2 regions of the Sphaerisporangium cinnabarinum genome follow, and region 2 is predicted to be linked to the other one. Evidence: riboswitches for the same ligand, from Rfam matches in the RefSeq annotation. Region 2 holds a riboswitch; the other holds the start of a gene.
What was found. Region 2 has a riboswitch for S-adenosylmethionine ahead of ACZ4MO_RS02265 (aminotransferase class V-fold PLP-dependent enzyme). Riboswitches for the same ligand answer to the same signal wherever they lie in the genome.

Region 1 (7,230 bases), on a different contig from region 2:
CGCGCACGAACGACCACGCGAGGATCGTCACGGGCCCGGTGAGCATGCCCTTGACGGGCTTCTCGGTGAGCGACGCCGTGTACGCGGACCACTCGACCGTGATCGGCGCGGGCCGCGTGACGTCACCCCACAGGATCGGCGGGCGGACGCAGCGCGACCCGTACGACTGGACCCAGCCGTTCGCCGTGACGGCGAACCCGTCGAGGTGCTCCGCGAAGTACTGCACCATGTCGTTGCGCTCGGGCTCGCCGTGCACGAGCACGTCGAGGCCCAGCTCCTCCTGGATCGCGACGACGCGCGCGATCTCCTCGCGCATCGCGGTCGTGTAGTCCGCGTCCGACAGCTCGCCCTTCGTCCACAGCGCGCGGGCGCGGCGGATCTCCGGCGTCTGCGGGAACGAGCCGATCGTCGTCGTGGGCAGCGGCGGCAGGTTCAGGCGCTCCTGCTGCGCGGCCGCACGCTCGGCGTAGTCGCCGCGCGCGAAGTCCGCGTCGGTCAGCGCGGCCGCGCGCTCCCGCACCGCGGGCACGACGACGCCGCTCGCCTCCGCGCGCGACGCCACCGCCGCACGGGACGCCTCGATCTCCTCCGCGACGGCGTCGCGACCCTCCGTGAGGGCCCGGGCGAGCGTCGCGACCTCGCCGACCTTCTGGTCCGCGAACGCGAGCCAGTCGCGCAGGCGCGGGTCGAGCGTCGTGCCCGACGCGGTGCCGGGCTCGGCGAACGTCTCGTCCTCCACGTCGTGCGGCACGTGCAGCAGCGACGTCGACGTGCCGACGGCGACCGCGCCCAGGTGCGCTCCGGTCGGGTACTGCTCGATCAGATCGAGCTTCGCGGCGAGGTCCGCCCGCCACACGTTGTGCCCGTCGATCACGCCGAGGACGAGGGTCTTCGTCCCGAGCCCCTGGGGCAGGCCGTCGGGAAGGTCGGCTGCGACGCCGTCGAGCGCGATCGCCTCGATGTCCGTGTCCGACAGGACGGCCAGGAAGTCGTGATACCGGCCGTCGGGTCCAGGCGAGGTCTCCAGCCGACCGTACGGCGCCGCGACGAGGATGGCGGGCCGCACGTCCTCTGCCGAGCCGGGGATCTCTCCCGACCCGGAGGTCTCCGTGGGGAGCGGGCCCGGGTTCGGCACCGGGCGGAGGTCGGTCGCGAGCGCGCGGTATGCCCTCTCGACCGCTTCGGTGAGCTCCTCGGCGTTCGCCGGGTCGGTGACGAGGATCGGCTCGTCGAGCTGCACCCACGGCGCGCCGGTCGCGGCGAGCGCACGCAGCAGGTCGGCGTAGGCGGCGACGACGTCGTCCAGACGATCGAGCGGCGAGTACCCGGCGGGCGCGTCGTCCGCGGCCTTGGACAGCGCGAGGAACGTCACCGGCCCGACGACGACGGGCCGCGTCACGACGCCGGCCTCCTTCGCTTCGACGAACTCGCGGACGACGCGGTCGTCGACGAACCGGATCGGGGTGTCCGGGCCGATCTCGGGCACGAGGTAGTGGTAGTTCGTGTCGAACCACTTGGTCATCTCGAGCGGGGCGTCATCGCCCTGCCCCCGGGCCACGGTGAAGTAGCCCGCGAGGTCGAGGCGGCCCGCGTCGTCGACCAGCGACGCGAACCGCGACGGCACGGCACCGAGGGACGCGGCGACGTCGAGCACCTGGTCGTAGTAGGAGAACGTGCCGGGGACGGACGCGTCGTCGGCGCCGAGGCCGAGCTCGACGAGGCGGCGCACGGTCGCGAGGCGCAGCCCGCGGGCCGTGGCCTCGAGCTCCTCGGCCGACGTCTTGCCGGCCCAGAACGCCTCGACGGCCTTCTTCAGCTCGCGGCGGCGCCCGATGCGCGGGTAGCCGAGCACGGTCCCGGCGGGGAATCCGACCGGGTTCTGGGTAGGGGAGGGTACGGAAGTGGCCATGATCGAAACCTCTTGCTGGTCCGGAGGACCGGTCAGACGGGCGCGCCGTGCGTGGCGGCGCTCGTCGGGGGCAGGGAGGTGCCGGTGACCCACGGCCCGCTGGCCAGGTCCGGGACGAGCGGGGCGGCGGCGGCGCTGGCGCCGCCCCCGGTCCCGCCCGACCCGCCGCCGAGGTGGACACCCTCGAGCAGGTCAAGAGCGGCGCGGTGCTTGTTGAACGTGTACACGTGCAGACCGGGCGTGCCCGCGTCGAGGACGCGCTGCGCGAGGTCGACCGAGTACGCGATCCCGTAGGCGTGCTGCGCCTCCGGGTCGGGCAGGGCGTCGAGCGCGTCCAGCAGGTGCTGGGGCGCGCGCACGCCCGTGAGCTCCTCGACGCGACGGAGCCGCGCGGGCTCCGTCGTGGGCAGCAGCCCGGCGAGGATGGGGATCGTCACGCCGGCCGCACGGGCCTCGGCGACGAAGTCGGTGTACGACGACGCGTCGTAGAAGAGCTGCGTGATCGCGAAGCTCGCGCCGGCCTGCTGCTTCTGCCACAGGCGGCGCACCTCCTGGGTGCGGGTCGTGCCGGCGGCGGGATTGCCGTCGCAGAACGTCGCGACGGCGATCGTCAGCGGCCGGGCCGCGCCGCGCAGCGCGACGGCCGGGTCGGACGCGCAGCGCGACGCCTCGACCTCGCGCAGCAGGGCGACGAGCTCGGTCGACGACCGGACGCCGTCGGGCGCGGGCTGCCAGTCCGGCTGGTCGCGCGGCGGGTCGCCCCGCAGCGCGAGGAAGCTCCGCACGCCCTCGTCGAGGAAGTCGGTGATGACCGACTCCACGTCCTCGCGCGACGCCCCGACGCACGTGAGGTGCGCGATCGGCAGCACGGGCGTGCCCTGGAGCAGACGTCCGACGACCTGGCGCGCGGTCGCGCGGTCGGTGCCCGCGGCGCCGTACGTCACGGACACGAAGTCGGGGTGCGTCGCGACGAGACGGCGTGCCGTCTCCCAGAACTTCGGGGCCGCGTCCGGTCGGCGCGGGGGCATGAGCTCGAACGACACCGTCGGCCGCGGACGGCCCGGACGGTGCGCGAAGGATGCCTCTGAGGTCATGCGTCACTCCATCGACCCTGGCGTTAGCACCTTTGTCCTCGGGAGGCTTCCGTCGGCGGGTTGCTGCGGTGTCGTCGAGCCAGGACTCTCGACCGCTCTGGATGGTTGCCACGATCCTACGACCCATCCGACATGCGGTCGAGAGCGCCCGCCAGGTGAGATGCGGAGGGTCGTCGGCGCTCCCGGTGCGACGAGTCTCAGGCCCTCCGGCGTTCGGGCACGTGCAGACGGCGGAGGAACCGGTCGGTGCGCAGCGGCGGGCCGCGCCGGTCGAGGAGCGACACGACGACGACGGTCGCCGTCGCGAGCGGGATGGTCCACGCGGCGGGCTGGGCGAGCAGGGCGCGCACGACGCCGGGTACGCCGTCGGCCGTGTCGCCGGACGGGCTCCCGTACCCCGCGGCGACGAGCGCGGACGACGCGAGCAGCGCCGTCGCGCACAGGACGGCGCCCACGACCATGCCCGCCACCGCGCCGCGCGCGGTGAGGCCGCGCCACCACACGCCGAGCAGGATCACGGGGGACAGGGCCGACGCCGCGAAGACGAACACCGTCCCGACGCTCGTCACGAGGCCCTGCGGGATGGTGACGAGCGCGAACGCGAGCGGGATGAGCGTGCACGCGACCGCCGACCAGCGGAAGGACCGCACGGTGCCGCCGAACAGGTCCTGGCTCACGACGCCCGCCAGCGCGACCACGAGCCCCGACGACGTCCCGAGGAACGCGGCGAACGCCCCGGCGACGACGAGCGCGGCGAGGAGCTCGCCGCCGAGCCCGGGCACGAGGCGGGTCGGCAGCGCGAGGACGACGGTGTCCGCCACCCCGGGCGCCGCGAGGTCGGGCGCGACGACCCGCGCCACGAGCCCGAGCGTGCTCGACACCATGTAGAACACGCTGATCATGACGAGCACGACGACGGTCGTGCGGCGGGCCGAGCCGCCGTCGGGCGAGGTGTAGAAGCGCACGAGGACGTGCGGCAGGCCGGTCGTGCCGAGCAGGAGGGCGAGCAGGAGCGAGACGGTGGCGTACGCGTCGAGGCCGCCCGGCCCGGCCTCGTGGGGGAACACGGCGGCGGGGTCGAACGTGACGACGGCGCCGCCGGGCTCGAACGCCCCGCCGAGCGCCATGAGCACGACGACGAGCGGCACCGCGAGGGCGGTGAGCTTGACCCAGAACTGGAACGCCTGGACGAACGTGATGGAGCGCATCCCGCCCGCGGCGACGACGGCGCTCACCACGACCGCGATCCCCACCGAGCCGACCCACGGCGGCACCGGGGCCACGCTCGTGATGACGAGCGCCGCCCCGTGGAGCTGCGGGACCACGTAGAGCCACCCGATGACGAGCACGAGCACGCTCGTCACGCGGCGCGCGACCACGGAGTCGAGCCGGGCGTGCACGAAGTCGGGGATCGTGTACGCGCCGCTGCGCCGCAGGGGGCCCGCGACGAACAGCAGGACGAGCAGGTAGCCCGCCGCGTACCCGACGGGGAACCAGAACGCCTCCGCGCCGGACAGCAGCACGAGGCCCGAGAGCCCGAGGAACGTGCCCGCGGACAGGTACTCGCCGCTGATCGCCGACGCGTTCCAGACCGGCCGCACGGTGCGCGACGCGACGAAGAAGTCGCTCGTGGTGCGCGAGATCCGCAGGCCGTAGAACCCGATGAGCCCGGTCGCGAGCAGGAGCAGCGCGATCGCGACGAGGGGCAGCGCGCTGGTCACGGCGCACCGCCGTCGTCGGGGCCGGGCTCGTCGGGCGTCACTCCCTCGGCGAGCGCGCGGTACCGGCGCTCGTTGCGCGCCGCCGCGACCGCGAAGACGACCGCGAACGCGACGATCACGGGGTAGAAGCCGTACGCGTGCACGAGCCACGGCAGCGGCACGCCGAGCACCACGACGTCGTCCAGCGCGGGCACGCCGCTCATCGTCACCGTGAGCAGCGTGACGACGGCGAGGAACGACGCCACGCACGCCAGCCCGAGCCGGAGCTGGGCCCGGACGAGCCCGCGCGTGTACGCGGTCGCGGCGTCGTCCGGTTCGCCGGTCCGCGCCGTGGCCGACGCCGCGCCGCCCCGCGGGGCGGAGCCCTCACCGGGGCCGGGGCGAGGGCCGGGGCTCGCGGCGGGGACGTCCGTGGACCGGACGCGCACGCGCGCGTCGCGGCGCGGGTCGGTGCCCGTCACGGCGCACCCCGGTGCGGCCCGAGGAGCGCCTCGCGGACCGCGGGCACCATGCGGCGGCTCACCGGGACCTCGTGCCCGGCGACGACGAGCGCGGGCTGCGCCCCGCCGAACCGCGCCGCGGTCACGGCCGCGCGGTCCACGAGGTACGACCGGTGCACGCGCAGGAACCCCGCGGGCGCCCACCGCTCCTCGAGGTCGGAGAGCGGCTCGCGCACGAGGAACTGCTCGGTGTCCGTCACGAGCCGGGAGTAGTCGCCCTGCGCCTGCACCCACCGCACCGCGCTGCGCCGGACGAGCCGCGTCGTCGTGCCGACCGTCACGACGAGCGTCTCGTCGGCCGGTGCGGCGCCTCCCGCCGGGCCACCGGCCGCGGGCGAGGGAGCGGCGGCGCTGGCGGGCGCTGCCGCGTCGGTCGCGGGGGCGCGCCCCGCCGCGGTGCGCTCCGCGACCCGCTCGACGACGCGGTCGACGGCCCGCGCGAGCCGCTCGCGCCGCACGGGCTTGAGGACGTAGTCGACGGCCTCGACGTCGAACGCCTCCAGCGCGCGCGCCTCGTCGGCGGTGACGAACACGACCGCCGGGCGGTCGGCGAACCGGGAGAGCGCGCGGGCGAGGTCGAGGCCGGTCAGCCCCGGCATGTGGATGTCGAGGAACGCCGCGTCCACCGTGCGCGACGAGAGCTCGCGCAGCGCCTCCGAGCCGCTCGCGACCCCGCGCACGGTGCGCACGCGCGGGTCGCGGCGGAGCAGGCCCACGAGCTCGTCGAGCACGGGCCGCTCGTCGTCGGCGACGAGCACGTCCAGCCCGACGGCGTCCCTCGCCCCGTCCGGGACGCCGCCGGCCGGGTCCGGGGCGGTCACGGCACGCTCACCTCCGTCTCGTGCAGCGGCTGCGACCGCGGGACGCGCAGGCGCACGAGCGTGCCCGAGCCGGGCGCGGTCTCGATGTCGAGCGCGTGGTCGTCGCCGTAGAGCTGGCGCACGCGGGTGTCGACGTTGCGCAGGCCCACGTGCGTCGTGTCGCGCGACGTGAGGAGCTCGCGCACGACGGCCGGGTCCATGCCGACGCCGTCGTCCTCGACCGTGATCTCCGTCTGGGTGCCCTCGTCGCGCGCGGTGATGACGATCGTCCCGCCGTGCTCGCGCGGCTCCAGGCCGTGGCGCACCGCGTTCTCGACGAGGGGCTGCACGGAGAGGAAGGGGATGACGGCCGTCAACGACTCCGGCGCGATCTGCAGGGTGACGGCGAGGCGCTCGCCGAACCGGGCGCGCTCGAGCTCGACGTAGGAGTGGATCGAGCGCAGCTCGTCGGCGAGGGTCGTGAAGTCGCCGCGCCCGCGGAACGAGTAGCGCGTGAAGTCGGCGAAGTCGAGCACGAGGTCGCGCGCCCGCTCGGGGTCGGTGCTGATGAACGACGCGATGGCGCCGAGCGCGTTGTAGACGAAGTGCGGGCTGATCTGGGCGCGCAGCGCGCGGAGCTCGGCCTGGGCGAGCGCCGTGCGCGACGCCTCCAGCTCGGCGAGCTCGAGCTGCGCCGCGCACCACTGCGCCACCTCGCCCGTCGCGCGCACGAGCGGCGGCCGCACGGTGTCGGCGAACGCGACGACGACCCCGGCGACGCGCCCGCCTGCGACGACGGGCGCCCCGACGGCGTCCTCGACGTCGCCGCTCTCGACGTGCCGCCGCCCCGTCGCGAGGACGCGCCCGGCGACGCGCCGCGCGTCGGGCTCGAGCGTCGAGCTCCCGTCGAGGGCGACCGCGCCGTCCGCCGTGACGAGGGCGAGCGCGTCCGCGCCGAGGAGCTGGCGCAGGGAGCGGGCCGCGCGGCCGACGTCGTCGCCGTCGAGGCCGTCGCGCAGGTGCGTCGCGGCGCGCGACGCGAGGTGGAGGGTGCGGAACGTCGCCCGGTCGGAGTCGCTCCCGAGCTCGCGCGATCCGCGCGCGAGCCGCCAGGCGAGCACGAGCCCGAGGGTGAGCAGGACGCCCACGACGAGACCGGCGGCGGCGCCGGCGAACACGGGCCCGGACATGCAGTGATCGTATCCA
Region 2 (7,230 bases):
CGCGCGGGCGCTCGCCGAGGCGGGCCCCGGTCGCGGCGACGCTTACGACTGGACCGTCACGTTCGCCAAGCCGGTGCTGTTGCCCGGCACGGTCGACGTCGCGCTCCGCCCGGCGGGCGACGTGCCCGCCGAGGTGCGGGACGCCGTCGGGCAGGTCGCGGCGGCCGTGCCCGACGGCGCGGGCGACCCCGGCATGGGCATCGCCTACCAGGCGTGGGACGGCAAGGGCCGCCTCCACCTCGCGGGCCGCGTCACCCCGCGCCCCTGACGGTCCCGCTGCCGAGCACGGGGTCGGTGTCGTTCTCGAGCGCATGACGACACCGACCCCGTGCTCGACGCCGCGCAGGCTCGTGGTCGACGCGCCGGCCGGTCAGGACATGCGGGCGAGCAGCCCGTCGCGGACGGTCAGCCACTCGTCACGGAGGATGGAGAAGTAGGCGGTGTCCTGGCGGGAGCCGTCGGGCGCCACGCGGTGGCTGCGCAGCACGCCCTCGGGCACCGCGCCCAGGCGCCGGATCGCCCCGAGGGACCGGCTGTTGCGGGCGTCGGCGCGGAGCGCGAGGCGCGCGACCCCGAGGTCCTCGAACGCGTGCCGCAGCAGGAGGTACTTGCACGCCGGGTTCGTCGTCCCGCCCCACCACTCGCGCGCGTAGAACGTGGACCCGAGCTCGATACGGCCCTGGGACGGCACCCACTCGTAGAGCGACGTCGAGCCGCGGACCGCGGCGTCGGCGGCCTCGCCGTCCGCACCCGGAGCACCGGGAGCACCGGGAGCGCCGGGAGCGCCCAGGACCGCGAACGCGAGCCGGCCCGGCGCGGCGACCGCGTCGCGCACGTAGCCCTCCATCGCCTCCGTGCCGCGCGGCACGGCGCTGGACATGCCCGCCCAGATGCCGTCGTCGACGAGGGCGCCGAGCGCGGGCGCGTGGGTCGCGGCGAGCGGTTCGAGACGGACGCCGAAGCCTTCGAGGACGGTGTCGTGCTGCACCCGCACATCCCACCACACCGCCCGTGCCCCGACGGCGTGCGAGCCCGGCCGACCGTGGTTACGGTCGAGAGGTACCGACGAGAGGAGCACCCATGGGACTCGGAGACAAGGCCAAGCACGCCGCTGAAGAGGCGGGTGGCAAGCTCAAGGAAGGCGCGGGCAAGCTCACGGACAACGAGCGGCTCGAGGCCGAGGGCCAGGGCGACCAGGCCAAGGCCAACGTCAAGCAGGCGGGCGACGACGTCAAGGACGCGTTCGACCGCTGAGATGCTCCACCGTTCGACCACGAGGGCTCCGCTTCGGCGGGGCCCTCGCGGCGTCTCCGGGACCGTGCGCTCGCGGCGATCGGGGCGGAACGCTCAGGGCAGGACCGCCCGGGCGGGGTGGGTCAGGACGCGGCGAGCGGCCGGACGTCCGCCGGCGCCGCCGGCGCGAGCACCGGGACGACGCGCGGGGCGGTGATCCGCGCGAGGAGGCCCACCTCGACCCCGGGCCACTCGGGCGCGAGGATCGAGAAGAGCACGGAGTCGGCGCGCGTCCCGTCGGGCGCGGTGCGGTGGCCGCGCATGACGCCCTCCTCGTGGGCGCCGAGACGGCGCATCGCGCCCAGCGAGCGCTCGTTGCGCGTGTCGACGCGGAAGCCGACCCGGTGCACGTCCCACGTCTCGAACGCGTGGCGCAGCAGGAGCCACTTCGTCACGGGGTTGACGAGGCTCCCCCACGTGGAGCGCGCGTAGAACGTGCGGCCCACCTCCACGCGGCGGTCGACGAGCGACAGGTCGCGGAACGCCGTGCTGCCGAGCACGGCGCCGGGCGCGCCGTCGGGGTCGACGGTGCGCACGACGAAGCCCGTGAGGTCCGGGGCCGCGCGCGTCGCGGCCACGAGATCGGCCATCCCCGCGACCCCGTAGGGCAGGGGGATGCTCATGCCTGACCACATCGCCTCGTCGACGAGGCCGGCCAGCGTCTCAGCGTGCTCCAGGGCCAGCGGTTCCAGGCGGAAACCGTGCCCCGAGAGGACGACGTCGTGCAGCACAGCGCATATCAGAGCACACGCGGAACACCGCGCCAAGAGGGTCCGGCGACGCGGTGGACAACGCTCGGCGACGGCCCGGTGAACGGGCTCCCCCGTCGGCCGCCGACGCCGGTCAGACGGCCGGTCCGCAGCCCGCGGCGTCGGCGAGGAAGCCCGCCGCGGCGGTCGCGAAGAGACCCTCCAGGCCGGACCCCGCGGGGACCGGGCGGGGGTCGTCCACGACGGCCCAGCAGCCGTCGACGACCTCGTACCGGGTCGCCGGGCCCTGCTCGACGTACGCGCGCACGGCCTCGACGAGGCGCACGACGTCCGCGCCCGTCGTCCCGACGCCCACCGAGGCGCGGATCGCGCCCGCGTCGTAACCGAGGCGCGCGAGCAGCGGGTGCGCGCAGAACCGCCCGTCGCGCACGCCGATGCCGTGCTCGGCCGAGAGGTAGGCGGCGACGAGGCCCGGATCGTGGCCCTCGACGGCGAACGTCACGACGCCGACCGGGTCGACGGCGTCGTCCCAGACGCGCACGACCCGGACACCGGGGACGGCCTCGAGGCCCGCGACGAGGGCCGTGCGCAGCGCCGCCTCGTGCGCGTGCAGGTCGGCCGGGTCGAGCGCGGCGAGCGCGTCGCACGCCGCCGCGAGCGCCGCGGCGCCCACCACGTTCGGCGAGCCGGCCTCGTGGCGCGCGGGCGCCGTCTGCCACTGGGTCCCGGTCACCGCGACGTGACGCACGGCGCCGCCGCCCGCGAGGTAGGGCGTGCCCGCGTCGAGCCAGTCACGACGCCCGACGAGCGCGCCCGCGCCGAACGGCGCGTAGGTCTTGTGCCCCGAGAAGGCGACGTAGTCGGCGCCCGACGCGGCGAGCGAGAACCCGCGGTGCGGGACGAGCTGGGCGCCGTCGAGCACGACGCGCGCGCCGGCGTCGTGCGCGGCGCGGACGACCTCGGTGATCGGCAGGGACTCGCCCGTGACGTTGGACGCGCCGGTCACGGCGACGAGCGCGTACGGGAAGCGCGCGAGCTCGGTGCGCAGGCCCGAGAGCGTCTCCGCGACGGACGCGCCGCCCGCGAGGACCGTCGCGCCGCCCGTGCGCTGCCACGGCAGCAGGTTCGCGTGGTGCTCTACGTCGAGGACGAGCACGCGCCCGGGCGTGCCGTCCGCGTTCGCCGGGACGCAGCCCGCGAGCAGGTTGAGCGAGTCGGTCGTGTTGCGCGTGACGACCGTGACGTCGTCCTCGCGCGCGCCGACGAACGCGCCGATCGTGCGCCGCGACGCCTCGTAGAGCGCCGTGGAGACCTGCGACAGGTAGCCCGCGCCGCGGTGCACGCTCGCGTAGAGCGGCAGCACCTCGGTCACGCGGTCGGCCACCGAGCGCAGCGCCGGGGCCGACGCCGCGACGTCGAGGTTCGCGTACGGGACGCTGCGGCCGTCGACGAGCGGGACGAGCGTGTCCCCGCCGACGACGGGCAGGAGCGCGGGCGCGTCGGCGAGCGCCGTGAGGACAGGGGCCGGGGCGTCGGTGGGACACGAGACGTCCGCGAGAGCAGTCATGGCACAGTCCTCCAGGGTCGTCCGGGGAGAACCTCCCCGCGCTTGCCACCCGCCGGTCGGCGTGCGGCCTGGTCGTCACCCGGGGCACCCCGCCGCGAGAGGAGGGTTGCCGGCCAGCAAACCGGGGTTTCGCGCTGGCACTCATGACCTGTCGACCAGGATGTCCGTGAGCACCGCAGCGTGTCAACCGGTGGTCACGGCGTCTCGGATGGCGGGACGTGGCATGCAACGCCGGGGGCTGCGGCCGGGGCCGCGCGGCGTCGGGCACCCCCGCCCCGACGCCGGTCCCCGAGACGGGCGTTCCGCGCGTCGGACGCGTGGCGTACGATCCGAGCCAACCATCCGGAGCGGCCGAGTGACGTGGCACGTCGACGCCGCAGCAACCCCCCGGACCGCCTCGGCGGCCGGGCGCAGGGTGCTACTGCCACGATCGATGGAGGAGGACTCTCATGAGCGACCAGTCCCAGCAGGCGTCGGCAGCGGGGTCGGCGCTGCCCGACGCGCGACCCGCCGTCGGCTACGCCGGCGACCTCACCCCGCAGCAGGCGTGGGACCTGCTCGCGCACGACGAGCGCGCCGTGCTCGTGGACGTCCGCACGGAGGGCGAGTGGCGCACCATCGGCGTGCCCGACGCCACGGAGCTCGGTCGCGACGTCGTGTTCGACGAGTGGGTGACCCCGACGGGCCCCAACCCGCGGTTCCTGGACCAGCTCGTCGAGGCGGGCCTGACGCCCGGCGACGAGCGTCCCGTCGTGTTCCTGTGCCGCTCGGGCCAGCGGTCGATCGGCGCGGCGCGCGCGGCCACGGCCGCCGGGCTCGGGCCGTCGTACAACGTGCTCGAGGGCTTCGAGGGGGCCCAGGGATTCTCGGGCCTGCGGGACGTCGAAGGCTGGAAGGTCCGCGGGCTGCCCACCACGACGTTCGACGAGGCCGCCCGGTGAGCGCGGCCGTGCCCGGGAGCGTGCCCGGCGGCTCCGGCCGCAAGCCCCTGCCCGCGAGCGCCCGCCCCGCGACGCTCGCCGTGCGCGGCGGTCACGCGCGCACCGAGTTCCAGGAGACGTCCGAGGCGCTGTTCCTCACCCAGGGCTACACGTACGACCGCGCGGCGGACGCCGAGGCCGCGTTCCAGGGAGAGCTCGACCGGTTCGTCTACTCGCGGTACGGCAACCCCACCGTGCACACGTTCGAGGAGCGTCTGCGCCTCCTGGAGGGCGCGGAGGCGTGCTACGCGACGGCGTCCGGCATGTCTGCCGTGTTCACGGCGCTCGCGGCGCTGGTGCGGTCCGGGTCGCGCATCGTCGCGGCGCGCGCGCTCTTCGGGTCGAGCCTCGTCATCTTCGACGAGATCTTCGCGAAGTGGGGCGTGCGGACGGACTACGTCGACGGTCACGTGCTGTCGCAGTGGGAGGAGGCGCTGTCCACCCCCGCGGACGTCGTCTTCTTCGAGACGCCGTCCAACCCCATGCAGGACATCGTCGACGCGCGGCGCGTGAGCGAGCTCGCGCACACCGCGGGCGCGGTCGTCGTGCTCGACAACGTGTTCGCGACCCCGCTGCTGCAGCGGCCGCTCGAGCTCGGGGCCGACGTCGTCGTCTACTCGGCGACCAAGCACATCGACGGGCAGGGCCGCGTGCTCGGCGGCGCGATCCTCGGGACCGAGGAGTTCGTCACGGGCCCGGTGCAGACGTTCATCCGCAACACCGGGCCGTCGCTCTCGGCGTTCAACGCGTGGGTGCTGCTCAAGGGCCTCGAGACGCTGCCCGTGCGCGTCGCCGCGCAGAACGCCGCCGCGGCGCAGGTCGCGGAGGCGCTCGAGCAGCTCCCCGGGATCGGCCGCGTGCGGTACCCGTTCCTCGCGTCGCACCCGCAGCGCGAGCTCGCGCGGTCGCAGCAGAGCGGCGGCGGGACCGTCGTGACGTTCGACCTCGCCGTGCCCGAGGGCACCGACCCCGAGACGGCGAAGAAGCGCGCGTTCACGTTCCTCGACGCGCTCCAGGTCGTCGACATCTCGAACAACCTCGGCGACGCGAAGTCCCTCGTCACGCACCCGGCCACGACGACCCACCGCAAGCTCGGCCCCGAGGGTCGCGCCGCGGTCGGTATCGCGGAGACGACCGTCCGCCTGTCGGTGGGCCTGGAGGACCCGCAAGACATCATCGAGGACGTCGAGCAGGCCCTGAACTCCTGACCCCAGCCTCCCGCCGAACATGTGGTTGTGGCCCGTCCCGGCGTCGGGACGGGCCACAACCACCTGCTCGACGGGCACCGGACGCGGGCCGGCACCGCTTTCCGGAATCGGGTGGACCGAGCGGGTGGCTGGTGCTCGAGACGCGCGTCCCCGCCCGCCGGGCCTGGGAGGGGTGGGTCCGCGAGGCGACGACCACGCGCGTGGACGTGCCCGACGTCGGCCCGGTCGAGTCCTGGACCGAACTCACCGAGGTGTCGCTCCCCTTCGTGTCCTTCCACGACACGACCATGCTGCCCGACGGCACCACGCTCCACTCCGACTCGACGCTGCGCTTCCGGGAGCGCGACGAGGTCGAGACGTTGCTCGTGGCGTGCGGGTTCGAGGTCATGGACGTCCGGGACGCGCCCGACCGCCCGGGTCGCGAGTGGGTGTTCGTCGCGCAGCGCGCCTGAGAGGAAGACGCCCAGTTCCCACACGGGTGCCGTGTGCTCGGCCGCAGGCGCCCGGAACCTGTGGACGGCGGTTCGACGGTGTGGGTCGCACCTCGTAGATTCCTCGTAGCGCGCGGCCACGGGCCGGGCGCGTGATCACGCCACCACCACCGACAGGGGTCCTCTTGCTGCACGTGCACCGCTCCGAGCGTGCCGAGGCGCTCGTGGCGCCGCTCGCCGCCGTGCTCGCGGAGGTCCCGGCGGACCCGTTCACGCCGGACGTCGTGGCGGTCCCGACGCGCGGGGTGGAGCGGTGGCTCGCGCAGCGGCTCTCGCACCACCTGGGCGCGGGCGAGACGGCGGGGATCTGCGCGAACGTGGACTTCCGGGGCCCGCGGCGGCTCGTCGAGCAGGTCGTGGCCGACCTCACGGACCTCGACCCCGACGACGACCCGTGGCGGCCCGAGCGGCTCGCGTGGTCGGTGCTCGAGGTGCTCGACGCGCACCTCGCCGAGCCGTGGGCGGCGCCGCTCGCGCGCTACGTCGGCGACCCGGGCGACGAGGTGCGGCGGGGCCGGCGGCTCACGCTCGCACGACGGCTCGCGGACCTCCTGGTCGACTACGCCCGCCAGCGGCCCGAGGTCGTGCTCGCGTGGTCGGCCCCGGTCACGGGGACAGCCGTCGCGCCGGACGACCTCGCGTGGCAGCCCGAGCTGTGGCGTCGCCTGGTGGAGCGCGTCCCGGCGACGGACCCGGCGCGGCGCGTGACGGAGGCGATCGCGGCGCTGCGTGCGGACCCGGCGGCCGTCGACCTGCCGCCACGGCTGTCCGTGTTCGGACCCACGCGGCTGCCCGAGGACGAGCTCCGGGTCCTGCGCGCGCTCGCCGAGCACCGCGACGTCCACCTGTGGCTCGTGCACCCCTCGCCGGCGCTGTGGGCGACGGTCGCCGCGTCCGACGGCGGCCCGGCCACGGGCGGCGCGAGCCCGAGCGCAGACCACGCGGGTGCGTCCGTCCGGCGTCGCGCCGACCTGCCGACGT

Region 1: it holds a riboswitch for S-adenosylmethionine, as region 2 does, so the genes downstream of both, ACZ4MO_RS17730 (methylenetetrahydrofolate reductase) here and ACZ4MO_RS02265 (aminotransferase class V-fold PLP-dependent enzyme) in region 2, are expected to answer to the same signal.

The regions. Positions count from the first base shown of each region.
Region 1 covers NZ_JBVHRG010000013.1:52,384-59,613, reverse strand. Annotated here, with positions in the region: gene metE (5-methyltetrahydropteroyltriglutamate--homocysteine S-methyltransferase) at 1-1,909, opposite strand, end outside; gene ACZ4MO_RS17730 (methylenetetrahydrofolate reductase) at 1,942-3,003, opposite strand; SAM riboswitch class I at 3,009-3,111, opposite strand; gene ACZ4MO_RS17725 (sodium:solute symporter family transporter) at 3,201-4,724, opposite strand; gene ACZ4MO_RS17720 (heavy metal transporter) at 4,721-5,185, opposite strand; gene ACZ4MO_RS17715 (LytR/AlgR family response regulator transcription factor) at 5,182-6,045, opposite strand; gene ACZ4MO_RS17710 (histidine kinase) at 6,042-7,214, opposite strand.
Region 2 covers NZ_JBVHRG010000001.1:509,381-516,610, reverse strand. Annotated here, with positions in the region: gene ACZ4MO_RS02285 (MaoC/PaaZ C-terminal domain-containing protein) at 1-268, shown strand, start outside; gene ACZ4MO_RS02280 (GNAT family N-acetyltransferase) at 371-988, opposite strand; gene ACZ4MO_RS02275 (CsbD family protein) at 1,081-1,254, shown strand; gene ACZ4MO_RS02270 (GNAT family N-acetyltransferase) at 1,377-2,024, opposite strand; gene ACZ4MO_RS02265 (aminotransferase class V-fold PLP-dependent enzyme) at 2,137-3,570, opposite strand; SAM riboswitch class IV at 3,604-3,719, opposite strand; gene ACZ4MO_RS02260 (rhodanese-like domain-containing protein) at 4,020-4,511, shown strand; gene ACZ4MO_RS02255 (O-succinylhomoserine sulfhydrylase) at 4,508-5,758, shown strand; gene ACZ4MO_RS02250 (hypothetical protein) at 5,890-6,210, shown strand; gene recC (exodeoxyribonuclease V subunit gamma) at 6,384-7,230, shown strand, end outside.